3 regions of the Dactylosporangium maewongense genome follow, and region 1 is predicted to be linked to each of the others. Evidence: riboswitches for the same ligand, from Rfam matches in the RefSeq annotation. Region 1 holds a riboswitch; each other region holds the start of a gene.
What was found. Region 1 has a riboswitch for cyclic di-AMP ahead of ABD332_RS47935 (C39 family peptidase). Riboswitches for the same ligand answer to the same signal wherever they lie in the genome.
Positions count from the first base shown of each region.

Region 2: another riboswitch for cyclic di-AMP. It lies ahead of ABD332_RS53435 (C40 family peptidase); the one in region 1 lies ahead of ABD332_RS47935 (C39 family peptidase).
Region 3: another riboswitch for cyclic di-AMP. It lies ahead of ABD332_RS48490 (hypothetical protein); the one in region 1 lies ahead of ABD332_RS47935 (C39 family peptidase).

Region 1 is NZ_BAAAQD010000029.1:13,449-23,738, reverse strand. It holds gene ABD332_RS47965 (hypothetical protein) at 1-403, shown strand, start outside; gene ABD332_RS47960 (metal-dependent hydrolase family protein) at 519-1,766, opposite strand; gene ABD332_RS47955 (hypothetical protein) at 1,959-2,135, opposite strand; gene ABD332_RS47950 (LamG-like jellyroll fold domain-containing protein) at 2,897-5,056, shown strand; gene ABD332_RS47945 (DUF305 domain-containing protein) at 5,307-6,041, opposite strand; gene ABD332_RS47940 (hypothetical protein) at 6,236-6,418, opposite strand; gene ABD332_RS47935 (C39 family peptidase) at 6,477-7,127, opposite strand; cyclic di-AMP (ydaO/yuaA leader) riboswitch at 7,567-7,709, opposite strand; gene ABD332_RS47930 (RNA-guided endonuclease InsQ/TnpB family protein) at 7,851-9,335, shown strand; gene ABD332_RS47925 (DUF6855 family protein) at 9,539-9,946, shown strand; gene ABD332_RS47920 (class I SAM-dependent methyltransferase) at 10,172-10,290, opposite strand, start outside.
Region 2 is NZ_BAAAQD010000040.1:28,039-38,328, reverse strand. It holds gene ABD332_RS53450 (AMP-dependent synthetase/ligase) at 1-194, opposite strand, end outside; gene ABD332_RS53445 (ABC transporter ATP-binding protein) at 191-955, opposite strand; gene ABD332_RS53440 (ABC transporter ATP-binding protein) at 972-1,745, opposite strand; cyclic di-AMP (ydaO/yuaA leader) riboswitch at 2,037-2,182, shown strand; gene ABD332_RS53435 (C40 family peptidase) at 2,190-3,173, shown strand; gene ABD332_RS53430 (methyltransferase domain-containing protein) at 3,219-3,965, shown strand; gene ABD332_RS53425 (sigma-70 family RNA polymerase sigma factor) at 4,660-5,583, opposite strand; gene ABD332_RS53420 (NAD-dependent epimerase/dehydratase family protein) at 6,000-6,983, opposite strand; gene ABD332_RS53415 (glycoside hydrolase family 16 protein) at 7,157-8,065, opposite strand; gene ABD332_RS53410 (bifunctional metallophosphatase/5'-nucleotidase) at 8,274-10,124, shown strand; gene ABD332_RS53405 (SAM-dependent methyltransferase) at 10,249-10,290, shown strand, end outside.
Region 3 is NZ_BAAAQD010000030.1:9,649-19,938, forward strand. It holds gene ABD332_RS48485 (polyprenyl synthetase family protein) at 1-1,175, shown strand, start outside; gene ABD332_RS48490 (hypothetical protein) at 1,285-1,989, opposite strand; cyclic di-AMP (ydaO/yuaA leader) riboswitch at 2,177-2,319, opposite strand; gene ABD332_RS48495 (diguanylate cyclase domain-containing protein) at 2,366-3,880, opposite strand; gene ABD332_RS48500 (hypothetical protein) at 4,102-4,788, shown strand; gene ABD332_RS48505 (sensor histidine kinase) at 4,722-5,864, opposite strand; gene ABD332_RS48510 (response regulator) at 5,861-6,526, opposite strand; gene ABD332_RS48515 (NAD(P)/FAD-dependent oxidoreductase) at 6,550-7,794, opposite strand; gene ABD332_RS48520 (deoxyguanosinetriphosphate triphosphohydrolase) at 7,836-9,092, opposite strand; gene ABD332_RS48525 (AI-2E family transporter) at 9,089-10,290, opposite strand, start outside; gene ABD332_RS48530 (VOC family protein) at 10,276-10,290, opposite strand, start outside.

The DNA of each region.
Region 1 (10,290 bases):
CAACCTCGCCACCCTCGTCGGGCCGGCCGGCGTCCGTCCGGCCGGCGACTGGGCGACGCTGGCGTGGCGGGCATACGTGAAGGCGAAGACCCTCGCAGCGCAGGTGCCGGCCAGCCCACATCCGCTGCCGATCGTCAAGGACATCGCGTACGCCTGGCGCCACCTCGTGTTCTACCTGTCGATGCCCGGAGCCGATCCCGCCGAGTTCGTCCGGACGGTCCGCAGCGACGCCGACGGTCTGCCGTTCCACGTGCAGATCCGGCTCCAGCCCGCGATCGGCGGCCTCGAGCACGTCGTCACCGGCGGGACGTTCCCCCCTGACGGTACGGCGGCTCCGGACCGCCGGCGGCTGCTCGGCTGGTCGACCCGCGGCCACTGGATGCTGCCTTCACGGTCCGCCTGACCACGGGCACCGCCGAGCAGTCTGACCGCAGCGAAAGAAGGCCGGCTCACAGGCCCTGTGCAGGAATTGGCACGGCACAGGGAGTTCGGCAGTGTACGTCGATCAGCCGCATGGTTCATGCCATGGCGACTGGGCGATGTACCACGCCGTCGTGCATGACGAAGTCGACACCACTGGTGGCGTCGATGTCGTCGAACGGGTTGCCGCGGACGGCGATCAGGTCTGCGGTGGCACCGGGCCGGATCCGGCCGAGATCGGGCCGTTGCAGCAGGTCGGCAGCGGTACTGGTGGCGGCACGCAGCGCCCGTAGCGGGCTGATGCCGGTGTGCACCATGGCGGGGAACTCTCTCCAGTTCCGATGATGGGGGAACATGCCGGCGTCGGTACCGAAGGCGATCTGCACGTCGCTGGCGGCGACGTTGCGGGCGCTGTCACGCAGCTGGTCCGCATAGCGTCTGAACTTCTCCCGCTCGTCGGGGTCTTTGCCCCGCCAGTAGTCCTCGTCGTCGAGGTGGTCCAGCGCGTCGGCGACCATGAACTGGGTGGGAACGAGAAACACCCCGCGCCGTTGCATCAACGACAGGGTCTCGGCAGAGGCAAGGTTGCCGTGCTCGACGGAGCGCACCCCGGCCCGGACCGCACGGGCGACACCTTCGTCGCCGTAGGCGTGCGGGGTGCACGGAACGCCCAGGTCGGTGGCGGTGGCCACCAGGGCATCCATCTCCTGCTGGGTATACGTGGCCTGCCCGGGGTCGTCGGTGGGCGTGCCGAAACCGCCGGTGGCACCGAACTTGATCCAGTCCGCGCCGGTGCGGATCTCCTCGCGCACGGCGCGGGTCAGGGCGGCGGCGCCGTCGGCAAGCACGCCGATCTCGCGGCCGTATTCGGGTGCGAGCAGGGTGGAGATGTCCCCGTGGGCGCCGCGAGCCGAGATCAGATGTGGCGCCACGAGCATGCGCGGCCCGATGATCAGGCCGTTGGCGAGGGCGTCGCGGAGGTAGATCGTGATCGGCTCGGCGGCGAAGGTGGCCAGGTCGCGCACGGTGGTGAACCCGCGGTCGAGCAGATCCCGCAGCACCGGCAGGGCCCGCAGGGTGATGACCGTGGCCGGGTCGGCCACGAACGCGGTGAGCAGTGCCGACGGATCCACCGTGGTATGCATGTGGCAGTCGATGAAGCCCGGCAGCAGCAGGCGGTCGCCGAGGTCGACCACCTGCCCGGTGCCACGCCCGACCCGGTCGCCGACCTCGACGATGCGCCCGCCGCGAACCAGGACCTCGGTGTGGCCGGACGGTGTTTCGGCCAGCCCGTCCCAGCACCGCTCCGCTACCAGTACGGTTTCGGTCGAGGTGTTCGCTTTCATGGCGTCTCCGTGGTTCGTGCGCCCGTATGACACTTCCCGCCCACTCTCGGGGTATGCGGGCCCGCGTGGCTTTTCAACCGCTGGTGTTGGTCGCCCTGGACGATCACTGTCGCCACCGTCGGGGCAGGCGAACGGTGCGGCGACCAGGGGCCGACCGCCTCGCGGAGCGACAGCGGTCGGCCCTGGAGGCCATCAGCAGTTGATGGTGAGGGTTGACGACCACTTGTAGTTGACGCCGTTCTTCTGGAGCAGCGCCCGGTAGTCATGCGTGCCGTCGCAGTCCCACCATGCGGTCTTCGAACCGTCGTTGCTCCAACGCGAGGTCCTGTCGAGCTCCTCCCAGCCGTACCAGCGGGACCGGAAGAGCACGACCTCCCATGGTCCAGTGCCGCAGCCCTGGGTCGCACCCGTGGAGTACACCCAGTAGTTGCCGGAGATCGTGCCACGGGCAGGGTTTGCAATGGTGGCACTGCAGGCAGCGCTAGCCGGAGATGCGGTAGCGACGGTGAGGCCTGCTGCGGCAAGGGCGCAGGTGATGAACGACATGACGACTCGTCGACTGACTCTTCCCACCGGGAATCCCTTTCATCGGGGCGACCGGCATCGGGCCGGTTCGCCTTGTTGTTCTTGATTCGCGGCCCCTGGTTGGTGCCGCTGGGGTTGCCCGATCAGCATGTGGGCGGCCTGGGTTGTCCGACACTGCTCGCTGCGCCAGACAAACAAGGTCGGACAATCCCGTCGCAGCAGCTGGGTGCCCGCTGGCCTCGGGCCGGTACCAGCCCACGGAGAGCTCGAACCAGTGCAGCCGTCGAGAGGCGCGCACCGGGCAAACACCGTCCACAGAGGACGGATCGGCACCGTGAAGATCGGCAGTCAAGTGGTGGGCCGGGCGATGCACCATGCGAACCGCCGCACCATCGCCATCCAGTATCTGTTCACGTATGAGAACTCGATAGATTTTGGTTCGAGTACATAGACGCAGTTCGCGCTTTTGTGTTAAGAAGTGTTCACGTTCAGTCCTACTGGTGGTGGTATCCGCCATGCCGAACCCCAAGGGATGTCTCATGAAAGTGCGCCGCTGGTCCTCCCCGTTTCCCCTCTTCGCGCATACCGATCGATGGCGGGGGCGAGTGTTCGCCCCGCTCGCTGCGGCGTTCGTCGCGTCGGTCATGCTTGCCGGATCGGCGGCGTCCGCTGCTGCCAACGCCGGCGCGCTAGCGGCTCCGGCCGACGACGGCCGGCTCACCGTGCTGCTGTTCTACAAGACCAACTTCCACGCCTCCAACGTGCAGGCCCGGCAGGCCGTGCGTGACCTGGCCACCCAGCTCGGCACGCAGTACAACCAGCCGGTCGACATCCAGGAGACCGACGACCCCGCGGCCTTCACCACCGCGAACCTCGCCACCAAGGACACCGTGGTCTTCGCGCAAACCGGTGGCGTGCTGTTCGACGCGGCCCAGCGCAGCGCGCTGGAGGCCTACATCCGCGGTGGCGGCGGCTACATGGGCATGCACTACGCCGGATGGTCGGTCGGTCAGAGCGAGCACGACGTCAACCCGTTCTACTACCGCCTCGTCGGCGCCGTCTCCGAGGGGCACCCGGAGAACCCCGGCGTTCGCCCCGGTCGCGTGTTCGTCTCGGACGCCAGCCACCCGCTGGTCCAGGGCGTCACCGCCTCGATCACCCGCAGCGACGAGTGGTACGACTGGGTGGTCAACCCCGCACCCAACGTCCGCACCCTGATCGAGGCCGACGAGTCGTCCTACGGCGGCGGCGCCAACGGCTCCCCGCACCCGCTCACCTGGTGCCAGAAGATCGACTCCGGCCGCTCCTGGTACACCTCCATGGGCCACGAGGGCACCGCCTACAGCGAGCCCTACATGCGCGCCCAGATGAAGAACGGCCTCGCCTACGCCGCCGGGCTGCTGAGCGCCGACTGCTCCCCGCCGCCGCCGGCCGCCGGTGTCCCGATCCGTTACGAGTTCGAGGAAGGCACGGGCACCACGGGCGCCAACACCGGCACCGTCGGCTCGGTCGGCGCGGCCGTCCTGACCGGCACCACCGGCTGGTCGACCAACGGCATCCTCGGCAAGGCGATCAACCTGCCCGGCGGTAGCACCGCCAACGCGGTCGACCTGCCGGACAACCTGCTGCAGAACGCGACGAACTTCACCACCGGGTTCTGGGTGCGCCCCGACACCAAGAGCAACTGGACCAGCATGTTCCACATCGGCGACGGGCTGGGCTCCGCCGGGAGCTACTTCCACATCCAGATGCAGACCCAGGCAAGCGGCAACACCGGGCTCGCCGCCACCTTCAAGGCGAAGACCGGTCCCGAGGAGCGGGTCTATGCCACTCCTGTCCGGGACGTGGTCGCCGGCCAGTGGAACCACGTGGCCTTCACCCGTCAGGGCTCGACCGGCACGCTGTACCTCAACGGCGTGGCGATCGCGACCCGCACGGACCTGACGGTCACCATGGCCGGCATCGGCCCGACAGCCAACAACTGGCTGGGCCGCAACGGGTACGGCGACGCCGCGTTCGACGGTCTGATCGACGACGTCCGGGTGTACACGTCAACGCTGAACGCCGCGCAGGTGACGGCGATGTACAACGAAGGCAGCGCCGTCCGCTACACCTTCAACGAGAACACCGGCACCGCCGCCGCGAACTCGGGCACGAAGACGTCGGTCGGTGCGGCCACCCTGCAGGGCACGACGTCCTGGGCAGCCGGCCGGTTCGGCAGCGCGGTGTCGCTGCCGGGCGGCGCCGCCAACTCGGGCAACCAGGTCAAGCTGCCCGACAACATCCAGTCCGGACTTACCAACCAGTTCGCCGTGTCCTTCTGGGCGCGTCCGGACACCCTCCCGAACTGGGTGCCGCTGCTGCAGATCGGCAGCAGCACGGACACGTTCTTCCTGCTCCAGTCGGGCACGAACAGCGGAACCACCGGCTTCGGCGCCACCTTCAAGGCGGCCGGAAACCCGGCACAGGAGCGCCTCACGCTCGGTTCCGGCCGCGACCTGCCGCTCAACCAGTGGACCCATGTGGTGTTCACGATGAACGGCTCGACCGGCAAGATCTACTTCAATGGCGTGCTCCAGGGCACCCGTACCAACTTCCCCATCGGCATCGGCAACGTGGGCGTGGGCGGCAACACCACGGCCAACCTCATCGGCGGGACGAGCTGGGGCGACCCCCGATTCGACGGTCTGATCGACGACTTCCGCCTGTACGGCTACGAGCTCAGCGCCGACCACGTGACGCAGCTGTACTCGGGTCGCCGGTGAGCACGCTGTTCTAGTGGGAGCATCCACGCCCGCGCCCGGTCGGACTGACGGCTCCCGTCTGAGCGATGGCACCCGCCAGCGAACAGCCGGGTCACAATCCGAGTGAGCGTGGAATACATGACGACGTGGGCCCCAGGATCTCTCCCGGGGCCCACGTTCGTACTGATCGGGTATGAGCCGCATCGCGAGGTGGGTCTCCACGTGCTGGGAGAGCAGGAGGACGCCGACGTCGGGGAAAGCGGACGAGGCTTTACTGCGACTGGCCGGCCATCTGCCGCATCGCAGCGATCTCGGCCTGCTGTGTCTTCACGATACGGCCGGCGAGAGCCTTGGCGTCCGGGTTGGTTCCATGGGTCAGCTCCGCCTGGGCCATCGTGACCGCTCCCTGGTGGTGAACGATCATCATCTGGAGAAACAGCTTGTCGAAGTCGGTGCCGGTCGCCGCCTTGAGCTTTGCCATGTCTGCGCTCGACATCATGCCCGGCATCGTCGGCATCCCGCTGGGCATCATCCCGCTCGGCATCATCCCGCTCGGCATCATCCCGCTCGGCATCATCCCGCTTGGCATCATGCCGTTCGGCGATGCTCCATGCGGCATCATGTTGCTCGGCATGCAATGCATCTCGGGACAGCTCGGCATCGTGGTCGGCTGGCCCCAGGCGACCAGCCAGCCCTTCATTGTCGCGATCTCCGCCTTCTGCCCGGTACTGATCTTGGCGGCGAGTTGTTTGACGTCCGGATCAGTCGCCTTCGTCTCGGCGAGGGCGGCCATCTCCACGGCTTGCTCGTGATGCGGGATCATCATCCGGACGAACACCGCGTCGACGTTGTTGAAGGTGGGGTTGACGCTGACGCTGACGCTGCCGTTGTTCGGTGCCGTAGGACTACCGCCACCGCTTGCGGTGTCACTGCAAGCGGTGAGCGCGACGGTGACAGTGAGGGCGACGCCCACCAGCACGGCGCTGCCTCGGGTGTAATGCCTCATGGCGCACAGACTCTTTCGACTCGGTGTGGTGAGCTGCATCGCCCTGAGCGGCTACCCCTGTGATGCGGTCATACCGAACGCGGGCGTCATCGCCCGGACGGCGTGACCTCGGCGCTGCAATCCGTTCCACAGCCGGACTCGACGCAATCCCACACTCCCGGGCATCCACGGCATGCTTCCCGAACCGGGTGGCGTTATGCGAGCTCCACACCACCGACCAGGAACTCACCCGGCAGCCTGACCGGTCGCCGCTTCAGTGCGGGTCGATGGCTGAGCATGCCCATCGCCGCCCCGCCCGGCAACGCGCCGCGCAGACTGCCACCGGACACCCACATCGTGACCACGAACAGGACGCTGGACGCCAGGACTGAGCCCACGACGGCCGGCCACCACGACGCCGCCCTGCCACCGTCAGTTGATCGGCGATGCCGGGAATCAATACGAGTAGCCGCGCGAGGAGATCCAGTCGGCCAGCTTGGGAGTGCTCAGCCAGTAGGTGCCGTCCCCGCTCGGGTCGGCCGGGTCGGCGATCTTCACCGTCCCGCCGCCGTCACGGTATCCGACGACCGTCAGGTAGTGACCGCCTTCGTAGGCGTGCACGGCACCGGCGGTGTCGGTCACGTGTCCGGCGATGTTTGCCACGATTGCCCGTCCGCCGCCGACCGTGGTCAGCACGTCGGTCTGAAGCTGCGCGGCCTGCGCGGGCGTTGCCGGGTAGACCGGGATCTCTCTGGTCTGGTACAGCGTGCGGCCGTGCCCGAGCACCTGGTTGAGTACGCGGGTGGTGTCGAGGGCCGAGTTCGTCCCGTTGGTGGTGGTGCCCAGCATGGCCGCGGCCTCGTCCTGACTGACGGCGTGGCCGGCTGCCGTGAGCGCGATCCGGGTGGCCGCCGGCCCGCAGAAGTAGTAGTTCGGCTGCAGCTGGAACTGGTACTTGAGGAGCATCGTCGTCGGCGCGGACGGCGCCGCCCCGTCGGCCTTCGGTGGTTTCGTGGTCAGCGCCGCGCCCGCCGCTGCGGTGCGCCCAGACGGCGGATCGCCGAGCTGGCTGAGCACGATGCCGGCCACGGCCGCCGCGGCGAGCATCACGCACATGGTCACCGCCATCCGCGGCCGGCGGATATCCCCGGCGCGGTGGGACTGCGGCTGTACGGATTCAAGGTTCACAACGAGTCTCCAGTAGCCCGGAGCAGGGCGATCGATACGGGCATGACGTGCGACGACACGCGATGCACAGCCATCGGGCAGCAAGAAGTGACGTGCGCGGCGCGAACGCGCAGCGCACAGGCCAGCTCGCCACCTCAGCAGCCGGACGGATGGCGCACAGGCCACGGGCCTGCGGCTCCCTGCCGCACTGCGTCAGTAGCCGCTGCAAACGGAGCGGCCGGCACCTACGCGACTGTGACCACCCGCAGCGTGACAGCAGGCGGCACTAGCGTCCTGTTGACGCCGCTCGGCGCGCGGACGAGCAGGCACGCGCCCTGCGAGGACCTCGGCGATGGGGGTAACGGCTGTGCACAGACACTTCTCCTTACGCGTCCGCCTACCGGGTCAGCTGACGGATTCGGGCGCGAAGGTCGCCCTACCACAGGCCGTCGGCCCGCGGATTCACCCCAGACATGCGGTGGGTCCCCGGCTCGTGCGTGCACGACTCAGCGAGCCTGCCCGGCGTCACCTGCTGTGAGCATGAACCGGACCAAGCGACCCATGACGTTACGCAAGGGGCACTGCCATGGCAAGGCCCGCTAGTGCTGTGTCCACGAACGTTGGCCGGGATTTTCTGTCGTACCCCTGTGCTTGAGTGTTCGTATGCCTCGCCGTCGTGATCCTGCTGCTGCCCGGGTGGTGCACCGCACCTGCCGGGTCGGGTTGCGGGTCACGCGTGGTCAGAGGGAGCGGTGTTTCGGGCTGCTGCGCTCGGCCGGCGACGTGTGGGCGTGTGTGCTGGAGGTCAACCACTGGCGGTGGCGGCATCAGGCGCCGCCGGTGGTGTCGTATCAGGCACTGTGCCGGGAGCTGTCCACGGCCGGTCCAGGCACCTTCGGTGACCTGGACACGACCGGGGCCCGGTCGGTGCTACGCCGGTACTCCGACGCCTGGTTCACGGCGGCGAAACGCCGCAAGGCCGGTGACCTGTCCGCACGGTTCCCGCGCAAGCGGCGCGGTCTGCTGCCGGTCCGCTACTACCACGGCACGTTCACCTTGGACGGGCGGCGACTGCGGCTACCGACCGCGAAGGGTGCGGCGCCGTTGTGGCTGCGCCTGGACCGGGCGGTGCCGTACCCGGTCGAGCAGGTCCGGTCCGTGGCCCTGCTGGCCGAGGGCGGGCGGTTGTGGGTCGAGGTCACCGCCGAGGTTCCCGTCACCGTGTATCCGGCCGACGCAGGTCCGGACCCGGCTCGGGTCGCTGGCGTCGACCTCGGTGTCATCCACCCCTACGCGGTTGCTGGCGCTGACGGGCACGGGCTGCTCGTTTCCGCACGCGCGGTCCGCGCCGAGCACCGTATGCATCTCTCCGACACCAGGCACCGCCGCCGGGCGACCGCCGCCCGGGCCCCGAAACCCGGGCAGCGCGGGTCACGGCGGTGGCGCAAGACCTGTCGCCGTGCCCGCCTCGTCGAGGGCCGGCACCGGCGCCGGGTCCGGCAGGCGCAGCATGAGGCGGCGAAGACCGTGATCGGCTGGGCGGTGCAGCGGCGGGTCGGGACCCTGACCGTCGGCGACCCCCGCGGCGTGCTCAACCTCCCCGCAGGGCGCCGGCACCACCTGCGGCTACGCCAGTGGCAGATCGGCCGCGCCATCGCAGTGCTGCGGGACAAGGCCGAACTCGCCGGCATCACCGTCCACCTCGTCGACGAACGCGGCACCTCATCAACCTGCCCCACCTGCCGCAAGAAGATCACCAAACCGGCCGGGCGGACCATGACCTGCCGGCACTGCAACCTCACCGGGCACCGCGACCTGTTCGCGGCCGCCACCATCGCCACCCGCACCCCCAACCACCCGGGCGGGAACCCCACGGGCGGCGGCACCAGCACCCCAGCAGCAGTAGTGCTGCCGCAGGTGCTTACGCACCGTCGAGCAGGACGACACCTCCCCGGTGCCGGACTGTCCCGGCGTGACCCACGCCGACCCCCACCACGCCATCACGCCGCCACACCCGGCGACGCGACGGTGAACACGATGGGGGCGGCGACAGGAGTCAGTTGGCCGGCTGAGGCCCGCCCCACCACGGTGGGGAGTCGCTCGACCGCACCCGTGCGGCGAGGAACCACAACACCACCAACCCGGTGAACGTTAGTGGTCACAGCACTAGCTGGAAGAAGCCGCACATCATCACTGTTCGGACCGACTACTCAATACGTTGACAGCATCGCGGCATGGGTCGGTTCAAGCGATCTCAGGGTCCCACGATCGGCTGCCGCGGAGGCCATCCCGGCCCGGGCATGACGGCACGGGTCTAGAGTGCGAGTCGAACGCGCGGACGGGAGGCGGTCATGCCGGCTGGAACGAAGGACGACCCGTGGGTGCTGAAGACCCCGCCCGGGTCGTCGGAGTACACCATGTACCGCGACGAGGCCGCCAACCCGCCCGCCCTCGTGTGCCAGGTCGGCTCGACCAAGCTGACGTACCAGCTGCGGGCGGTCGAGGATCTGCATGCGTGGCTGCGCGAGCAGGGCGACTGGGTGCCGCTCGGCGCCGCCGACGAGAACAAGCCCGCCGCCGACGGCACCGTCGAGGCGTGGGGCCGTTCGGAGGACAACCCGGTCGGCGGCTGGTACGGGCTGCGCAAGGGCTACCGGGGCCGGTTCGGAATGTACCTGCCGCCGCTGCTGGAGGTGCTCGGCCTGGCCGAGCTGACGCACGATGCCCGCAACAACCGGATGCGCGCCGTCACGGAGTGAGGATCCGCTTGAGGCGGGCCAGATCTTTCTGGTTGGCCCGGCGCATCGCCGCGGCCATCACCGACGCGGTGACCTTGCCGAAAAGGGCCCAGCGCCGGCGTCCCCCCGTGCCTCACGAGCAGGACCGGCCCGCGAACCGACGCCGCCGCCCAGGCCGCCCGCCGAAGCGGAGGCGGGCCTGACGCCCGAGATCCCCGAGCCACGCGACCCGTTCCAGCGCCGGACTCAGCCGCCGCGGCGAGGTTCGAGGGCGACCACGCCGTCGACGAGCGTACGGCTGGAGGCGCCGTACCGGGGTCGCGGCACCGGCAGGGCCCGGTAGGCCACGACCCGCCAGCCCGGTT
Region 2 (10,290 bases), on a different contig from region 1:
CGGTTCTCCGACTGGATCGCGACCCGGTCGCCGGGCTGGACGCCGAGCGACCTGAGCGCCCGGGCGACGGTCTCCGCGGTCTTCCAGTAGTCACGCCAGGTGATCTCGCGCCAGATGCCGCGGTGCTTCTCCCGTATGGCGACGGCGGCGGGCGTGCGCTCCGCGTGCCGCCTGACCAGTTCGGCGATCGTCATGCTCGCTCCACCTCCCCCAGGTAGGCGCGCAGGACGTCGGGGTTGCTCTGCACCTCGGCGGGCGTGCCGGTGGCGACGGGGACGCCGAAGTCGACGACCATCACCCGGTCGGCGAGGTCCATGACGAGCCCCATGTCGTGCTCGACGAGGATCATCGGGACACCGAGCTCCTCGCGGACGTCGAGGATGAAGCGGGCCATGTCCTCGGTCTCCTCCAGGTTCATCCCGGCGACCGGCTCGTCCAGCAGCAGCAGCTTCGGCTCCATCGCGAGGGCCCGGCCGAGCTCGACGCGCTTCTGCACGCCGTACGGCAGCAACCCCACCGGCAGCCGGCGCCACTGCGCCAGTTCGAGGAAGTCGACGATGTCCTCGACCACGGCCCGGTTGGCGATCTCCTCGCGCCGGGCCCGGCCGAGCCACGCGATCGCGGCGAGCGTGCCGTAGCGGATGTGGTGGTGCCGGCCGAGCATGAGGTTCTCCAGCACGGTCAGGTGCTGGAACAGCTCGACGTTCTGGAAGGTGCGCGCCACGCCCAGCTTGGCGACCTTGTCCGGGCGCAGTCCGGTGAGGTCGGCGCCGTCGAGGGACACCTTGCCCTGCTGCGGCCGGTACACCCCGGAGATCACATTGAAGATCGACGTCTTTCCGGCCCCGTTGGGCCCGATGACGGCGAAGAGCTCGTCCTTGGCGACGGTGAACGAAACCCCGTCGATGGCTTTGACGCCGGCGAAGCTGAGCCGGACGTCTTCGAAACGCAGCACGGCGACTCCTGATTTTCTATGACAGCCAGCGCTTGCGACGCTTGTAGTGCTTCACGTCGCGGAAGGACCGCTCGGCCCGTCCCAGGTAGAACTCGCGGATGTCGTCGTCGGCGAGCAGTTCGGCGGCGGGCTTGTCGAGCACGACCTTGCCCGTCTCCAGCACGTATCCGTGCTCGGCGATCGACAGCGCCATGGTCGCGTTCTGCTCGACCAGCAGCACGCCGGTGCCGGCCTGGTTGATCTGCACGATCAGGTCGCGGACCTGCTCGACCAGGCGCGGCGCGAGCCCGAGGCTGGGCTCGTCGAGCAGCAGGTACGCCGGGTCCGACATGAGCGCCCGCCCCATCGCCAGCATCTGCTGCTCGCCGCCGGAGAGGTAGCCGGCGATGCTGCCGCGGCGCTGCGCGAGCACGGGGAACAGGGTGTACATGCGGTCCATCGCCTCCGCCCGGCCCTTCGGGCGGGTGTGGGCGCCGAGCCGCAGGTTCTCCTCGACGGTCAGTTCGGCGAAGGTCCTGCGCCCCTCCATCACCTGCGAGACGCCGCGGCGGACCACGGCGGCCGGTTTGAGCCGGTGGATGGGCTTCTCGTCGAGCGTGATGGCGCCCTTGGTGATGGCGCCGTCGTGGACGCCGAGCAGGCCCGACAGGGCCCGCAGCAGCGTGGTCTTGCCGGCACCGTTCGCGCCGAGCAGCGCGACGATGCGTCCTGGTGGGACCTGCAGGCTGACGCCTCGCAGCACCAGCATCACGTCGTCGTAGACGACCTCGAGGTTCTGGACACGCAACATCCGGTGACGCTCCTCCGGGGGTGTTCGGAGTGGGCGAACTATGTGCATCGACGGTGAATAAAGTTACGTGTATTTAACCGGGTCTCAGAGCAGAATCAAGCCCCAATTGTGTGTCCGTCAACACCATCTTCTGTGGTGCGTCACTGTCCGATGTGGAGCGACAACCCGCCGTGATTCGGACTTTTGGGGTAATCGATATTCAACAACGCTCGCGGGTTTCGCTTCGTTGGTGATCACGTTAAGTTATGTCCTGGCCTGCACGGCAGTCCGTCGCCCACCCCGGGCGGCGCCGGGCAAGCGCCGCCGAGTCGAGCGCCGCTCTGGCGCTGTCGAGCCGGGGACCCAGGGTCCTTGGGGTGAATCCGCACAGCGCGGTAGGGCGCACTCTTCCCGCCCGAACCCGTCAGCTAACCCGGTAGGCGGTCGGTGAAGAAGGGTCATCCCTTGTCCGCTGGACACCGCACCAAACGGTCCCTGCTGCGCACGCTCTTCATCGGGGTCGTGTCGCTGGCGATCGTGGCGCCCGCGAGTGTCGCCAAGGCCGATCCGACAGCGGCCGAGATCGACGCCCAGATCCAGAAGGCGGGCGACGAGCTCGAAGACCTGGTCGAGGCCTACAACAAGATCAATGGCGATCTGGCCACCACCCAGGCGGCCGCCGCCGAGCTGCAGAAGAAGCTCCAGCCCTACGTCGACAACATGGCCAACGCCAACGCCAACGTGGACGTCATCGCCGTCGCGGCGTTCAAGGGCGCGGGCAGCCTGCAGAACCTCAGCATCGTGCTCAACGCGCGGTCGTCCGACACACTCATGGACCAGCTGACCACGCTGCAGCAGATCGGCAAGCACCAGCAGCACGAGATCGCCGACTTCACGTCGGCCAAGTCGAAGCTGGACGAAGAGAAGAAGAAGATCGACGAGACGCTCGCCGCGGAGACCGCGCAGAAGACCGAGCTCGAGACCAAGAAGAAGAAGATCGAGGGCGACGTCAAGAAGCTCGAGGCGCTCCGCCGCCGCTCCACCACCGGCGGCACCGGCTCCACGGGTGTCAAGGTCGCGCTCGGTGCCGAGTGCACGTCACCGGCGAACGCGGCGGTGGCCTTCGCCTGCGCCCAGCTCGGCGAGCCCTACAAGTGGGGCGCCGCCGGACCCAGCAGCTGGGACTGCTCCGGCCTGACCATGGGCGCCTGGAAGGCGGCCGGCGTCATCCTGCCGCACAACGCGGCGCAGCAGTGGAGCAAGACCACGCACATCTCACGGTCCGCGCTCTCCCCCGGCGACCTGGCGTTCTTCCGTGGCCTGGGGCACGTGGGCATCTACATCGGCAACGGCAAGATGATCCACGCCCCGACGACGGGCCGAAACGTCGAGGTCCAGTCGATCGACGGCCGCAGCGACACGTACGGCTACGGCAGACCGCACAAGTAAGCCCTGACAGCACGTCCAAGAGGCCATGCCCGGCAAGATCGGGGCATGGCCTCTTGGGATCCTGAGCAGTACAGCCGCTTCGCCGAGGAGCGGGCGCGGCCCTTCCACGAGCTGGTGGCGCGCATCCAGACCACCGCGCCGGTCGCGGTCGTGGACCTCGGGTGCGGGCCGGGCACGCTGACCGCGACCCTCGCGACGCGCTACCCGGACGCGGCGGTGCTCGGCATCGACTCCTCCCCCGAGATGCTCGCGAAGGCGGCAGCGCTCGGCACCCCGCAGCTGTCGTTCCAGCTCGGCGACATCGCCGGGTGGCGGCCGCAGCGCGGCTCCGTGGACGTCATCGTCGCCAACGCCTCCCTGCAGTGGGTCGACGACCACGCCGCGCTGATGCCGACGCTCGCCGCGGCGCTCGACGACGGCGGAACGCTCGCGTTCCAGGTCCCGACGGGCGGGCCGATCCTCGACGCGGACATCCTGGACCCGACCGTCCTGGGGCCGCGCGGCGCGACGCCGGTGCGGGAGGCGGCCTGGTACGTGCGCACCCTCGCCGGGCTCGGCCTGGCCGTGGACGCCTGGGAGACGACGTACTTCCACGTCCTGCCCGGCGAGGACCCGGTGCTGGAGTGGTTCAGCGGGACCGGCCTGCGCCCCTACTTCGACGCCCTGTCCGGTGCGGAGCTCGACGACTTCCGGGCCAGGGTGGCCGCCGCGCTGCGCGAGCGCTACCCCCGCGAGCCGTTCGGCACGATCCTGCCATTCCCGCGCCTCTTCGTCGTGGCCCGGCGCCCCTGACCCCGCCCACCGACCGCCGGCCCACCACCCCGGGCCCTGGCACCGCGACCAGCCGGGCCGCCACCCGGACCGCGGCAGGCACCGCCAGGACACGGCACGGCACGGCACGGCCAGGACACGGCACGGCACGGCACGGCCAGGACACGGCACGGCCAGGACACGGCACGGCCAGGACACGGCACGGCACGGGCACGGCACGGCACGGGCACGGACAGGGCACGGACAGGGCAGGGCACGGCCAGGGCAGGGCAGGAGCGCCGCCCAGCCGGCCCGGACGCCGCCGACCAGCCGGAACGCCCCACCCACCCGGACCGCGGCACGGCCAGGACTCGGCACGGAGGGGACGCCTCTGTCACCCGGGCCGGGGCGTCGCCGGTCGGGCCGGAGGACGGGCCGCCGGCGGGCACGTCGGCGGGCGAGCCGGGCGACGCGTCATCGAAGGGACCCGGCGGGCGATTCCCGGCACCGCGCCGCCAGCCGGGCACCCGCCCCGCGCCGCTCCTGACGCTGCGTTACGGGCCGGGGCGCCGGCGGCCGGTCCCGGGGCGTCGTGCCGCAATGTTGAGGGTGAGCCGGCACCGCTACGGGACGTGGGCGTCGATCGATGGTCGGTGACCTAAACGAGACCTAAGCGTCCCAGCATGTGGAAGCAGCCCCCGACCGGGACGGTCAGGGGCTGCGGGTCGTCTGCGGGCTAGGCGGCCTGGAGGCCTTCGGCACGGGCCAGCTCGCGGAGACGGCCGAGGGCCTGGATCTCCAGCTGGCGGATGCGCTCACGGGAGAGGGAGAACCGGCTCGCGACCTCGGTCAGCGAGTGCTCGCGGCCGTCCTCCAGACCGTAGCGGGCGCGCATGATGCCCGCGGACCGGTCGTCGAGGTGATTGAGCAGACCCTCGATGCGCTGGCGCTCCAGGGCGGCGAGGACCACGTCCTCCGGCGACGGCGCGTCGGAGTCGGAGACCAGGTCGCCGAGGCTGGTGTCACCGTCATCACCGACCGGCGTGTCGAGCGAGACGGTGTCCTGGGACCAGCGCTTCAGCTCGTGGACGCGCTCGACGGGGACGCCGAGGGCGGTGGCGAGCTGCTCGGGCTCGGGGTCATTGCCGAGCTCGCGGGTCAGCTGACGCGCGACGTTGCGCATCCGGTTGACGTCTTCGACGAGGTGGACGGGCAGCCGGACCGTGCGCTCCTGCTGCGCGATCGCCCGGCTGATCGCCTGGCGGATCCACCATGTCGCGTATGTCGAGAACTTGTAGCCGCGCACGTAGTCGAACTTCTCGACGGCGCGGACCAGGCCGGTGTTGCCCTCCTGAATGAGGTCGAGCATCGGCATGCCGGACCGCACATAGCGCCGCGCGATCGACACGACGAGCCGCAGGTTGGCCCGGATGAACCGGTCCTTGGCCCGCTCGCCCTCGTCGACGAGGCGCTGCAGCTCGGCGGCGCTCACACCGTCGGGCAGCCGGCCCTCGTCCAGCAGGTGCTCCGCATAGAGACCAGCCTCGACCGCCTTGGAAAGCTCGACCTCAGAAGCGGCGTCGAGCAGCGGCGTGCGGGAGATCTCATGCAGGTACACACCAACCAGGTCACGCTCTTCTGCACCTGTATCGGGTCGCATCTCCACTTTCACGTTCTCCACCTTCGGGCCCCTCCCCGTCCATCCTTCGCCTTCCCCGTTTCACCCTGCTAAAACGGGTGCCCCCCGGGTATGCCCCCTACACAACGGTCACGTGGCCTGCGGAATTCCACCCTCGCGGGCGATTCCGGTGACGACCCGTGAGAGTTGCACCACTTACCTAGACGACTCGGGAGCAGCTCCGGTTCGCTTCGGTTGCAACAAGTGATACGTGGTATTCCTGCCCGTCAGACGCCTAAACTCGCTGTGAGTTCCCTGGGAACGACGTTCGATGGGACCGGGGTCACCGCTGTTCATCGGCAAGAGTCGCCCGCATGACAGGCAAATGCACATGTATCCGCAGGAATCGACGCGGGCAGCGGTCTGTCGAAATGCTGACTGGCTCGTCACACCACCCCCTACCGTGCGTGCCATTCCCGCAACAGCTCGACTTCTTCCTCTTCGGTGAGACCAGTAATGTGGCGAGTGTCACTGAATGCCGCGAGTGTGGCGGCCGCCGTTTCGGGAAGGGGGCGGGGTTGCAGGCCGGCGGCGAGCGACCGGGTGACGTCCCGGGTGAGGAACCCGCCGTATTCGGGCAGCGGCAGCCACAGGGGCAGGGACCGCGCGCCCGACCAGGGCACGACCGCGTGGCCGGTCAGGAAGTCCTGCGGCACCCAGGTGAGGGTCCCGGTGCCCCCGGTCCCGGCCTGCAGCCCGGCGTGGAACTCGCGGCGGGTCATCGGGGCGCCCATCCCGTCGTAGGTGCCGGTGCGGCCCTCCTCGGCGCAGCGCAGGATCCAGTCGGCCAGGTCGCGGACGTCCACGTACTGCACCCGCTCGTCGGGGTCGCCCGGGGCGAGGATCTCGCCGCCGCGGGCGTGCCGGGCCACCCAGTAGTCGAACCGGCCGGTGGGGTCCTCGGGCCCGACGATCAGCCCGGCCCGGTTGACGAGGACCTCGCCGAAGCCCTCGCGGACCAGCTCCTCGCAGGTGACCTTGCACCGGCCGTACTCCTCGGCGCCGGCGGCGGGGTCCTCGTTCGCGGGGTCGGCGGGCGGCAGCAGCGGCGCGGTCTCGGACGTCTGGTCGGGCGTCACCGCATCGGCGTACGCGGAGCAACTGGACACGAACGTCACGTGACCGGCCCGGCCGGCCAGCTCGGCGACCATGTGCCGGACGTGGCTGGGCTTGCGGGCGACGTCCACCACCGCGTCGAACGTGCCCTCGACCGCGCCCAGGCCACCGGCCTCCTCCCGGTCGACGGTGACGAACGTCGCGCCGTCGACCGGATCGCCGGACGTGCCGCGGGCGGCGCAGGTGACGTCGTGGCCCGCGGCGAGGGCCTGCCGGGCGACCGCCCGGCCGAGGAACACGGTGCCGCCGAGTACGAGGATTCTCATCCGGCGATCCTTCGCCGCCGCGGGCCGATCCGGCAGCCCTGTTCGCCACGAGCGTGAGCGTGGGCACGGGGCGCAGCGCGGGCCCCGGGCGCGGGCGCAGCGCGGGCCCCGGGCGCGGGCGCAGCGCGGGTGCTGGGCAGAAGCCGGACGCGAACGGGAGCCGTCGCGGCGCGCTACGCGCGGTGCGACGGGGGCGGCCGATGCGGGCGGGTCTTGTGCACCACCAGAGCGAAGAGAGCCACCGCCGCCATCACCGTGGCCGCGACCGCCAGCCACAGCGACCACCGGTGGCCGCCCGGCGAGCCCGACATCCCGTTCTGCGCGGTCGACGGCTGCGCCGCCACCGCCGGCAGCGAGGAGACCGGAGCGAACGCGTACACCCGCAGATAATCGACCTGGAACTCCGCTGGCAGCGTCGTCGATGTGCCCGGGGCGCCCGATTCACTGGTCGTCACCGCGAAGCCGAACCAGCGCTGCGCCGGCGACGCACCGGGGTCGGTGGAGCGCTCCTTGCCGTCGACGAAGACCTTGAAGCCGGCCGGGGACCACTCGATCGCGTAGGAGTGCCAGTCGCTGAAGGGCCCGGGCAGCGTGCGCACCGAGGTGCCGGTGCCCGACCCGTTGCGCACCAGGGCGGTCTCGGCGCCGGGCCGGGCGGTGATCTCCAGCTGCGACTCGTCCTGGGGCGCCTGCTGGTCGACGGGGCGCAGCATCGCGATCGAGGAGATGCCCGCGCCGACGGGCACGCGCGCCCGGAACTCGTAGCGCCCGTACTGCTGGGCTGCGCCGAGGCAGCGCAGCTCGCCGGTGACGAACGGCTTGCCCCCGTAGGTGCGCCGGTGCAGGGCGAGGTGCAGGCGACCGCCGGAGACGGTGACCGCCTCGGGGCGGAAGTAGGTCGGCTGGGCGCCCTCCGACGAGCCGTCATAGGCGGCGCAGCCGGACGGCAGCGTGCCCGGGTCGTCGAAGGAGTCGGAGAAGACCGGCTGCCAGTCGGCCTGGTCGACGGCGAGGACCGGCGCGGGAGCCACCCAGATCGCGGACGTGACGACGACCATGACGGTCGCGGCTCGCCTCAACATGTGTCTGCCTCCTTTCGAAAAACCTACCGGATACCTTGCGTCCGCACAGCACTGCGGAGCGTCGACGATCGTGTGTACTTGGCGGCCCGATCGGATACGGACCCTCGCATTCACCCGCATGCAATCCAGCCGTATCCCGCCGACGCTCGTGCCGGATCGACGCCTGCGGAAGGATGTCCGTCGACGCATGTCTTCCAAAGGAGAGATCATGGCCCAGCCCCGCGCCCGCGCGCGGCGGATCGCCCAGCACCTCGCGGTGCCGGCGCTCGCCGTCGCGGTTGTCGCCTTGCTGCCCTTAGCCAAGTCCGGCGCGCCCGAGCAGTCCGACCAGTGGACGCCGCTCACGCCGGCCAACGTGTCGTTCGCCCAGAAGACGGGTCCAACGGCCTCCGCGCAGCTGCTCGGGTTCAACGACTTCCACGGCAACATCGACCCGCCGACCGGCAGCGGCGGGCTCATCAACGGCACTCCCGCCGGCGGTGCGGAGTACCTGAGCACCTGGCTGACGAAGCTGCGCGCCGCGGCGAAGGCCGACGGCGTGCGCAACAGCGACACGGTCGTGGCCGGTGACAGCATCGGCGCCACGCCGCTGGTCAGCGCCGCGTTCCACGACGAGCCGGCGATCGAGGCCCTCAACGCGATGGGCGTCGACATCTCCTCCGTCGGCAACCACGAGTTCGACGAGGGCATCGACGAGCTCAAGCGCATCCAGTTCGGCGGCTGCCACCCCGTCGACGGCTGCCAGGACGGCGACGGCTTCGCCGGCGCGAAGTTCCCCTACCTCGCGGCGAACGTCACCAACAAGTCCAACAAGCTGCCGATCCTGCTGCCGTTCACGATCAGGCTCTACGAGGGCGTCCCGGTCGCGTACGTCGGCATGACGCTCGAGGGCACGCCCGGCATCGTCAACCCGGCCGGCATCAAGAGCGTCGACTTCCGCGACGAGGTGGAGACGGCCAACCAGTACGCGACGCTGCTGGGCTGGCTCGGCATCAAGTCGATGGTCCTCCTGATCCACGAGGGTGGTCTGCAGAGCAGCCCGCCCGCGCCGCTGGACCCGTCCGGCTGCGCCAACTTCGCCGGCCCGATCACCGACATCGTCAAGGGCCTCAACCCGGCCTACGGCGTCGTCGTGTCAGGCCACACGCACCGCTTCTACACCTGCCAGCTGCCGAACTCCTCGGGCGCCAGCTCGCTGGTGACGAGCGCGGGCACGGCCGGCACCCTGGTCACCGACATCCGCGTGACGCTGGACAAGAAGTCGCGCAAGTTCGTCGACGCGTCCGCGACCAACGTCATCGTCGAGAACGGCGTGAAGAACGCCGACGGCACGTGGCAGAAGGACGCGGCGGGCAACTTCGTGCGCAACGCGGCGCTGGTCGACCCGAAGGTCAAGGTCATCGCCGACAAGTACCGCACGGCCGTCGCCCCGCTGGCGAACAAGGTCATCGGCGGCATCACCGCCGACATCACCAACATCGCGCTGGCCAGCGGCGAGTCGACGCTCGGTGACGTTATCGCCGACGCGCAGCTCAAGTACACCGCCGCCGCGGGCTCGCAGATCGCGCTGATGAACCCGGGCGGCATCCGGGCGTCGCTGATCTACGCGAACTCGCCCGGCGGCGAGGCGCCCGGCCAGGTCACGTACGGCGAGGCCTTCACGGTCCAGCCGTTCAACAACCTGGTCGTCACCCAGCCCATCACCGGCGCCCAGCTGAAGAAGGTCCTCGAGCAGCAGTTCACCGGCTTCGAGGGGCAGACCACGCAGAAGATCCTGCAGGTGTCCGCCGGGTTCACCTACACCTACAGCGCGTCGGCCCCGCTCGGCTCGAAGGTCAGCGACCTCGCGCTGAACGGCACGCCGATCGACCCCGCGGCGACGTACCAGCTGACCACGAACGACTTCCTGGCCAACGGCGGCGACGGCTTCAGCAACCTGAACCAGCCGAGCGCCACCCGCGTGTACGCGCCGGGCTTCGACGTCGACGCCCTCACCGCGCACCTCGCGACCGGTCCGATCGCTCCGGGCCCGGGTACCCGAATCACGAAGATCGCCTGATCGATGTCCGTGTGGGCGGGCGGTGGGTTTTGCTCCCGCCCGCCCGCACGTATGCTCGCAGGCGCCCGAAGAACCGCAGCACGCACGTGCGGACTGCACGACCGAGGTCGAAAGGCGTTGATCGGTGGAGCGACCGAGCTGGGCACCCGCGGACATCGACCTCGAT
Region 3 (10,290 bases), on a different contig from region 1:
TCGACGACGTCCTCGCATGGGCGGAGCTGCTGGTCGGGCCGCCGCTGCGCACCGCCGTCGGGCGCCTCCCGGAGCCGTCGCGCGAGGTGGCCGAGCTGCAGCTCGGCGGGCTCGACGAGGATCCGCCCGCCGCCCGTACGCGCGCCGCACTGACACTCGTCTGCGCGGGCGCCGTCGGTGGTGACCCGCACGACGCGGTGGCGGGCGCCGTCGCGGTGGAGCTGGTGCACCACTGGTCGGGGCTGCAACGGGACCTGTTCGACGGCGACCTGACCCGCCTGCACCGGCCGACCGCCTGGAGCGTGGTGGGGCCGCACCCGGCGACGCTGGGCGGGCAGGCCATGCTGGCGCTCGCGTTCGACGTGGCGGCGACCGGCGACCCGACCAGACGCGTGCCACGCCCGCTGCGCCAGGCCAGCCGCGCCACGCCCGACACCGCGCCGTCCGCGCCCTCCAGGGAGCCGGTGCGGCAGGACCGGGCGACCCGGGACAGGTTCACCGAGCAGCACGGCACCCCCGACCCGTGCGCCGACGCGCGGCGGCAGTCCGGGGCGGCATCCGTCGACCGGGCCGGCGTCCGCATCCTCGGCGACACCGTCCAGCAGCTCCTGCACGGCCAACACACCGACCTCAGCACGGCCCTGGACCCCGTGCTGCCCCGGCACCGCTCCGGCAACGACCTGCTCCGCACGTGCATCTCCGCGGTCGAGCAGCGCAGCGGCGCCCTCTTCGGCTGCGCGTGCGCCCTCGGCGCGCTCGCCGGCGGCGGCGACCCGGCACGGGTCGAGCAGCTGCGGCTGTTCGGGGTGCGGCTCGGGCTGGCCGTCCGGTTCGCCGAGGACCTGCAGGGCATCTGGGGCGACCCGGCCGTGACGGGCCGCCCGGCGTTCGCCGACCTGCGCGGCCGCCGCCGCTCGCTGCCGGTCGCCGCCGCCCTCGCCGCGGGCGCCGACGAGCTGGCCGACCTGCTGCACCGCGAGACCCGCCTCAGCGAGGCCGACCTGGAGCGCGCCGCGAAGGTCGTCGAACGCTCCGGCGCCCGCTCCTGGTGCGCCCAGCAGGCCGACGACCTCCTCGCGCAGGCCCTGGTCGCCCTCGACCTGGCGATCCCCGAGCCGGCCGCGGTCGCCGAGCTCGTCGCCCTGGCCCGCTGGGCGACCCGCCACCCGGCCTGACCAACACCCCCGCCGGCGATCCACAAACCCGCGCCTGACCGGCGGCCCATGAACCCGGCGCCTGACCGGCGCGACCCGAGAAGGCGCGCCGGCCGGGTGCGGGTGAGCGTCAGGAGAGGGCGGCGACCACCTGCTCCGCGCGGGTGGCGTGCTTCTGGTACGCGCCGGGGAACGCCGACCGCTGCACCGCCTGGGCCGCGGCGGTCACGCTCATCCGCTGCCAGCCCTCGACCCGGTTGAGGGCGTTGTAGAAGAGCATCGCGGAGTGGGCGGGGTTCATCAGCTCGGCGACGGTGCCCCAGCCCTGGCTGGCCCGCTGCTGGAAGAGCCCGACCGAGTCGTGGTCGGTCGAGGTGCCGTCGTGCGGCAGCCCGAGGGACGCGGGCACGGCGGAGCTGGCGACGTTGTACAGGTCGCTCTCCTGCATCGCCGTCGCGATCGCCACGACCAGGGCCCGGTCGGGCATGCCCTGCGCCCGGCCCTGCTTGACGATGATCGCGGCGTTGTCCATCTGCCGCTGGTCGAGGCCGGCGACGGGCTTGACGACCGGCGGCGCCGGCGGCACGGGCGCGGCGGGCACCGCGACGGCCAGGGGCCCCGTCGCGGGCGCCGGCGCCGCGTCGGCGGAGGGCGCGGACGACGGCCCCGAAGCGGACAGGGACGACGGCGACGGCCAGGACCAGGCGGCCGCGGACTCGGCATACGCGGGGCCGGTGAACATCGACGCCGGCGAGTCAGCCGGCAGGGTGCCCAGCAGCGTGGCGGACAGGACGGCGACCGAGACGGTGCCGGCCCTGGCGCCGAGCACGGGCACCAGTCGGCGATGTCGCGGGTGGAACTGGCGTGGCAACACCTTCAATATGGGCTTCACTACTGATGTTTTCCTTCGTTGGCAGGCAGAAGACATGCGGCATCGGCACGCCGCCTGAGGACGGCATGCTGGAAGGGGGGAACCAGTGGTGAGGTGTTACGAGGGCGCGCGGGCGGCCGGCATCGACGCAGACTCCTTCCGGTGCCGCCTACCGGGTTAGCTGACGGGTTCGGGCGGGAAGTTTCGCCCTACCGCGGCCAGGCCGCGGATACACCCCAGAGGACGCGCATGGGTCCCCGGCTCGCGAAGATCGCGACTCGACGGCGCCCGCCCGGCAGCACCGATGCGGTGCAGGTCGACCGGAGCGGACTCAACGACCCTACTGGGCCGTCTCGGGCCGGGCCAACCGCAGCAACGGCAATCCACCCTGAGCACCCGGACGCTCACCGAACGCCGTCACCCGTCTGGTCACCTCACCGGCGTGACGACCGCCCTTGACCAGGTACATCGCGCGGTCGGCGGCCCGCAGCGCGGCGCCCGCGTCCTCGACCGTGTCATCGATCACGGCCACGCCGACGCTGACCCTGACCCGCATGATCTGCCCCTGGTGCGTGACGGGTGCGCAGACGGCGCGTTCGAGGCGGTCGACCAGCACGCCGAGGTCGCCGGCGGCGACGTTGCCCATGAGGACGACGAACTCGTCGCCGCCGAGGCGCGCGACGGTGTCGGTGGGCCGCACCAGCGACTGGAGGCGCTGCGCGACGGCGACGAGGACCGCGTCGCCGGCCTCGTGGCCGAGGGTGTCGTTGACGATTTTGAAGTCGTCGAGATCGCAGAAGAACAGCGCGCTGATCACCTGCTCGGTGCGGGCCCGCCGGATCGCGGCCGCGAGGGGTTCGGCGACGGCCTCGCGGTTGGCCAGGCCGGTCAGCGGGTCGCGGGAGGCCCTGCGCACCAGGTCGGCCTCGGTGGCCTTGCGGCTGGTGATGTCCTGCACCTGCGTGATCGCGAACGCGGGCGACCCGGCGACCACCGACATCGTCGCGGAGATCCAGATCGTCTCGCCGTCGCCGCGGACGCAGCGCACCTCGTAGTCGCGGATCGTGCCGGCGCCGCCGGCGAACACCTCCCGGCTGCGCTCGAAGTCGTCAGGGTGGATGAAGTCGCCGAAGCGCATCGAGACGAGCACGTCCTCGTCCCGCCCGAGCAGCTCGCACAGCGCGGGGTTGACCCGGACGAGGCGGGTCATGTCGGCTCCCGCCAGGCCGATCATGCACATGCCGGTGCCGGCGCCGTTGAACGCGAGCCGGAACGCGGCCTCGCTCGCCTCCAGGTGCTGCCGCTCCCGGCGCAGCGCCTCGACCAGGTTGGCGTTGTTGATCGCGATGCCGGCCTGCGCGGCGAGCATCTCCAGCAGCTCGCGCTGGAACGCGCCGGGCCGCCTGCCGTCGGCGGGCAGGTCGACGCTGAGCACGCCGACGAGCGAGCCGTCGGGCGCGCACAGCGGCGCGAACAGGGCGTCGAGGGGGTGCCAGCGCTCCTCCTCCGGGATGCCGTCCGCGCCGTCGGGGGCGGCGGGGATCCAGGACTGGATGCCGTCGTTGTGCCGCTCGTGCGGCAGGAACCGCAGCTGCCCCCACTCGTCGGCGGCGGCGAGGTGCGCGTCGAACTCCGCCGCCGGGTACCGGACGCCGAGCAGCTCCGCCCGCGCCTCCTCGGACCCGGCGATGGCGACCGCCTCGTACACACCCTCCGGATGCAGGTAGTTGACCACGGCGGCGCCGAACCCGACGTGCTCGACGACGGCGTCGGCGATCCGGTTCAGCGTCTCGACGACGGTGCTGCCGGTGTTGATCCGCCCCGTGATCCGGTAGACGGAACGGATGGCGGCCATCGCCATGTCCCGATCTCGATCCACGGCTCGCCTACCCCGATCCGGCCGACCCTGCAGCCCTCACATCGACGCAACGCCTCCGATCCTAAGCAATTGCGGGCGCGGTCCGCCGCCACGCGGACCCGGGTCAGCGCCGCGGCTGACGACGGCACGGCGGCGGCCGGCTTACGGTTCCGGCTCGACATCCCGTCGAGCCACACAAAATCGCCTGAAAGGTCGCTATGCCACACAAACTCCGCCGCCTCGTCGCCGGGGGCTGCCTGGTCGCCGCCCCGCTGGTGTACGTGGCGGGCCTGCTCACCGACCCCGCGCTGCGCGCCGGCGACGCCGCGGACGGCGCATACGGCCGCCACCCCGGTCAGGTCTCGGTGAGCGCCGCGCTGCTGCACTGGAGCTGGGTCCTGCTCGTGCCCGGCATCATCGGCATGATCCACCTGGTCCGCCGGCGCGCCGTGCTCTTCGGGCACATCGCCGGGCTCGTCGCGCTGCTGGGCGTCGTCAACTTCTCCGCGCTGATGCTCGGCGACTTCTTCTACGCCCGGCTCGAGGCGGACCTCGGCACCGCGGCGGGCGACCGCCTCGCCGACGCCGCCTTCGCCGCCGGCGGGGCACAGTGGGGGTTCCAGGTGCCGGGCTTCCTCGGGCTGCTCGGGGTGCTCCTGCTGGGGTTGGCGCTCGCGTACGACCGGCGCGTCCCCTGGTGGGCACCGCCGGCGATGCTGGCCGGGATGCTGGCCGGCCCCGTCTACCCGATCGCCATGATCGCCGGCAGCCTGCTCTACATCGCGGGCTCGGGTGTGATCGGCGTACGGATGCTGCGGATGACCGACGCCGAGTGGGCTCAGGAGCCGGTGGCGGGCGGGACCGCCGCGGCGCCGCCGAGCGGGAACGTGGCCGCGACGGTGTAGCCACCGCCGGGCCGGGGCCCCGCGTGGAGGGTGCCGCCGTGCAGGGCGGCCCGCTCCCGCATCCCGGCGAGCCCGTGCCCCGTGCCGGCGACCGTGGCCGACCCGTCGTCGCTGACCTCGACGGTCAGCGCGGGCGGCGGGAAGCCGATCGTCACCTCCACCGTCGCGGCCCGGGCGTGCTTGAGCGTGTTGGTCAGCGCCTCCTGGACCACGCGGTAGGCGGCCAGCCCGAGCGCCGGCGGCACCGGGCGCGGCGTGCCGGTCGTGCCGATCCTGACCTCGAGGCCGGCGGCGCGCAGCGGCGCGGCGAGCCGGTCCAGCTGGTCGAGGCCGACCGGCGCCCGCCCGTCACGCAGGACGCCGAGCAGCATCCGCAGCTCCTCGACCGTCTCCCGGCCGGCCCGCTCGACGCTGTGCAGCAGGTCGCGTTCCCGTTCGCGGGCGGGGTCGCCGGCCAGCAGCATCCGCACCCCGCCGGCCTGCAACGTCATCAGGCTGACGTGGTGGGAGATGACGTCGTGCAGCTCCCGCGCGATGCGGGTGCGCTCCTGCGCGGCGGCGACCGCGGCCCGCTCGGCCATCCGGATCGTCCGCTCCGTCTGGCGCCGCAGCAGGACGCCGCTGCCGTACGCGACGCCCATGAAGATCGCGCCGATCAGTCCCTCCGCGAGGTCCTGCCCCGGCAGCGTCTGCAGCAGGGCGTAGGCGGCCAGGACGGTGGCGGCGCCGGCGGCCCGGGCCCGCCGCCCTGACGCCGCGCTGCCCACGGTGTGCACGAGGATGAGATTGGAGTAGAACTGCCAGGCGGTGAGCGGGTAGTCGTCGTCCAGGACCGCGAACCGGAACAGGGCCGACAGCACCGTCAGCACGGCGAGGGTCGCGACCGGGAACCGGCGGCGCGGCAGCAGGATCACGCCGGCGAGCAGCGCCCCGGCGGCGACGAGCCCGGGCCGGTGCACCTGCCCCGGGCCGGCACCGGCCCGCCCGTACGCCTCGACGACACCGGCCCCGGCGACCGCGAGCGCCAGCACGGCGTCGAGCCAGGACGGCCGCGACGGCCCGGGAGCGCCGGTCATCCGCCCGGCCGGACGAGGCCCGCCTCGTAGCCGTACACCACGGCCTGAATCCGGTCGCGCAGCCCGAGCTTGGTGAAGATCCGGCCGACGTGGGTGCGGACCGTCGCCTCCCCCATCAGCAGCCGCGCGCCGATCTCGGCGTTGGACAGCCCGCGGACGAGCTGCTCGAGGACCTCCCGCTCCCGCCCGGTCAGCGTGTCCAGCGCGGGCGGCGCCACGGGCTCGGGGCGGGCGGCGAACGACGCGATCACCCGGGTGGTCACCGCCGGGTCGATGAGCGCGTCGCCGGCCGCCGCGATCCTGACCGCGTCGACGAGCTGCTCCGGCGGTGACACCTTCAGCAGGAACCCGCTGACCCCGAGCCGCAGCGCCGCGTGCAGGTGCTCGTCGGTGTCGAACATGGTGAGCAGCACGACCTTCGGCGGCCGCGGCCCGGCGAGCACCTCCCGGGCCGCGGCCAGCCCGTCCAGCCGCGGCATGGCGATGTCCATCACGAGCACGTCGGGCCGCAGCCGCTGGACGGCCGCGACCGCCTCCACGCCGTCGGACGCCTCGCCGACGACGGTGATCGATCCGGCGGCCGCCGTCTCCACGACCAGCCGCAGGCCGGCCCGGATCATCGCCTGATCATCGGCGATGACCAGCCTGACCTGCTCAGACATACCTGCAGGATAGCCAGCGCGGGCTAGCCCAGCAGCTCGCCCAGCGGCACCTTCGGGTCCTCGAGGCGGACCAGGTCGACGGTGGTGCCGGCCCAGCCGGCGCGGACGAGGGCCTGGATGTCGTCGGTGACGTCCCAGACGTTGACGTTCATGCCGGCGAGGACGCGGCCGTCCTGGACCCAGAAGGCGATGAACCCGTCCGCGACCGAGGTGCCGCCGCGGAAGACGACCCGGTCGTAGCCGCCGGGTGCGACGAAGCCGGAGTACTCCATGCCGAGTTCGAACTGGTCGGAGTAGAAGTACGGCACCCGGTCGTAGGTGGCGTCGCCGAGCAGGGACTTCGCCGCGACCTTGCCGCCGTTGAGGGCGTTGGCCCAGTGCTCGACGCGGATGCGCCGGCGCAGGCCGGGGTGGTCGAGGTTGACGACGTCACCGGCGGCGTAGATGTCGGGGTCGGAGGTGCGCAGGGCGGCGTCGACGAGGATGCCGTTGTCGACCTCGAGTCCGGCGTCGACGGCGAGCTCGGTGTTGGGCTGGATGCCGACCCCGACGACGGCGACGTCCGCGGGCAGCTCCGTGCCGTCGGCGAGCACGACCGACCGCAGCTTGCCGTCGGCGCCGCGGAACTCCGCCACGGAGGCGCCGAAGCGGAACTCGACGCCGTTGGCGCGGTGCAGGTCGGCGAAGACGGTGGCGACCTCGTCGCCGAGGACCCGCTGCAGGGGCAGGTCGGCGACCTCGACGACGGTGACGGTCGCGCCGTGCTTGCGGGCCGCGGCGGCGGTCTCCAGGCCGATCCAGCCGGCGCCGACCACGACCACGCGCTCGGCGCTGCCCAGGTGCGCCAGCAGCGCGTCGGACTCGTCGACGGTGCGCAGGTAGCGCACGCCGGTCAGGTCGGCGCCCGGCACGTCGAGGGTGCGGACCCGGGAGCCGGTGGTGAGCAGCAGCTTGTCGTAGTGCAGCTCGTCGACGCCGTCGAGGGTGACGGTGTGCGCGGACGGGTCGACGCGGGTGACCCGGGTGGCGAGGCGCAGGTCGACGCCGTTCTCGGCGTACCACGACTCGGGGTGGACGAACGCCTTCTCACGGGCGTCCTTGTCGCCCTGGAGGTAACCCTTGGACAGCGGGGGCCGCTCGTAGGGGCGCTCGGTCTCCTCGCCGATCAGCACGATCCGGCCGGTGAAGCCCTCGGCGCGCAGCGTCTCCGCCGCCTTCGCCCCCGCGAGGCTCGCGCCCACGATCACAAATGTCCGCTCGTCAGCCATACGTCCCAGCCTTCCCTACCGGTCCGCGATCCGCCAAGGGTTCACACGCCCGCGGAGCCCGCCGGATCCAGCAGCCGCTGGTGCCAGGCCGTGGCGGACAGGTCGGTGAGGCTGGCCACCTGGTCGATGACGACCCGCAGCCGGGCCGCGTCGTCGGGGGCCGCCCGCCACATCGGGGCGAAGACTGCGTCGAGGCCGTCCGGCGCACGGTCCGCCAGTGCGGCCACGAGTTCCTGGAGGACCGTGACCTCCTGCGCGTAACGCTGCTTCGAGCCCGGGCGGCGCATCACGTACCGCAGTGCCATCCCCTTCAGCAGCGCGCACTGCGCCCGCACGACGGGCGGGACGACCAGGTCGGCCTCGTAGCGGCGGACCGGCGCGTCGCCGTGCGCGGCCCGGGTGGCGGACACGGCGGCCGCCGCGAAGCGCCCGGTGAGCACGCTCGTCACCCGCTTGAGGGCGACCTGCGCGGCGTGGCTGCCGTCGTAGTGGCCCAGCGGCACGAGGACCGGGTCGGCGAGCAGGTCGAGCAGGACGGTCTCCAGGTCCGCGGCGCGCTCGGAGGAGTACGCGGCGGCGACGTCCTCGCACAGCGCGGCCCGCTCGCCGCCGTCGGCGCGCAGCGTGGCGAGGTTGACGTAGCCGCCGTGGACGCCGTCCTCGACATCGTGCACCGAGTAGGCGACGTCGTCGGCCCAGTCCATGACCTGCGCCTCGAGGCATCGTCCGGCATCGGTGCGGCCCGCGCGCAGCCATTCGAAGACGGCCGCGTCGTCGGCGTACACGCCGAACTTGCGGTAGCCGTCGCGCCGCGGCCACGGGTACTTCGACACCGCGTCGAGCGAGGCCCGGGTGAGGTTGAGCCCGGCGGAGGCGCCGTCCGGCGCGAGGACCTTGGCCTCCAGCCGGGTGAGGACCCGCAGGGTCTGCGCGTTGCCCTCGAAGCCGCCGCATGCCTGGGCGACCTCGTCGAGGGCGTCCTCGCCGTTGTGCCCGAACGGCGGGTGGCCGAGGTCGTGGGCGAGCCCGGCGGTGTCGACCACGTCGGGGTCGCAGCCGAGCCGGGCGCCCATCTCCCGGGCGATCTGCGCGACCTCCAGGGAGTGGGTGAGCCTGGTGCGCAGGAACGCGTCGGCGCCCGCCGTGTGCACCTGGGTCTTCGCGGCGAGGCGGCGGAACCCGGCGGAGTGCAGCACGCGGGCCCGGTCCCGCTGAAACGGGCTGCGGCCGTTGTCCGCGCTGGTCGTGGTGCGGTCCTTCTGCGGCTCGTGCACGTAGCGTTCCGCGTCCGGGTTCACGTGTCGAGCTTAGAGGTCTTCCCGGGTTCTTCGTCCCGCGCCGCAGGAACCGGATCGGACGGCGACGCGGGCGCCTCGCGACCGGCAGACGCCTCGCCGGCGGCGGGTGTGGCACGACCGGCAGGCGCCTCGCCGGCGGCGGGTGGGGCACGGCCGGCGGGTGGCTCGTCGAGGGCGTCGACCATCGGCGTCATCAGCACCTTGATCGCCGCGACGACCGGGATCGCCATGAGTGCGCCGACGACGCCGAGGACCGCGCCGCCGGCGAGCGCCGCCAGCAGCACGGCGATCGGCGACAGGTCGACGGTGCCGCGCAGGACCCGCGGGGCGATCAGGTAGTTCTCCAGCTGCTGGTACAGCAGGAAGAACACGACCACGACGACGGCGGCCGGCCAGAGCCCACGGGTCACCAGCGCGACGACCGTGCAGCCGACCGCGCCGACGGTGGCGCCGATGAGCGGGATCAGGTCGGTGACCGCGACGAAGAAGGCGAGCGGCAGCGCGAACGGCACGTCCAGCAGGAACAGGCAGGCGAACGACGACACCCCGGCGAACAGCGAGATGATCAGGTTGCCGATCATGTAGCCGCCGACCTTGTCGATCACGACGTCGATCGCCTGCGCCGCGTGGGGGCGGCCCCGCCGGGGCACGAGCCGCACGACGCCGCGCCGGATCCGGGGCAGGTCGGCCATGAAGTAGACCGTGAGCACGGTGACCAGCAGGACGTTGAGGACGGCGCTGAAGATGCCGGTGATCACGCCGAGCGCGCCGCCGCCGATCCTGCCCGGCAGGGTCCTGGCGAGCTCGGTGAGCTTCGCCGTCAGTCCGTAGCGGTCGGCCACCTCGCGATAGGCCCGTGACCGTTCGGGCAGCTCCCGCAGGTACTGCGGGACGTTGCGCAACAGGTCGCCGGCCTGCCCGACCAGCGGCGGGGCCAGCGACCAGACGAACCCGGCCAGCAGCGCCACGGCGAGCACCATGATCACGGCGACCGCGACCGGGCGGCGCACCCCGCGGCGGACCAGCAGCCGCACCGCCGGGTCGAGGCTGACGGCGACGAAGACGGCGACCGCGACCTGCACGAGGATCTGCCGGACGTTGTACAGCGCGAACGCGCCGGCCGCGACGGTCAGCAGGCCGAGCCCGGTGGCGACGGCCCGGCGGTACGCCCGGCCGAAGTCCGTTACCGGGGGTGGCG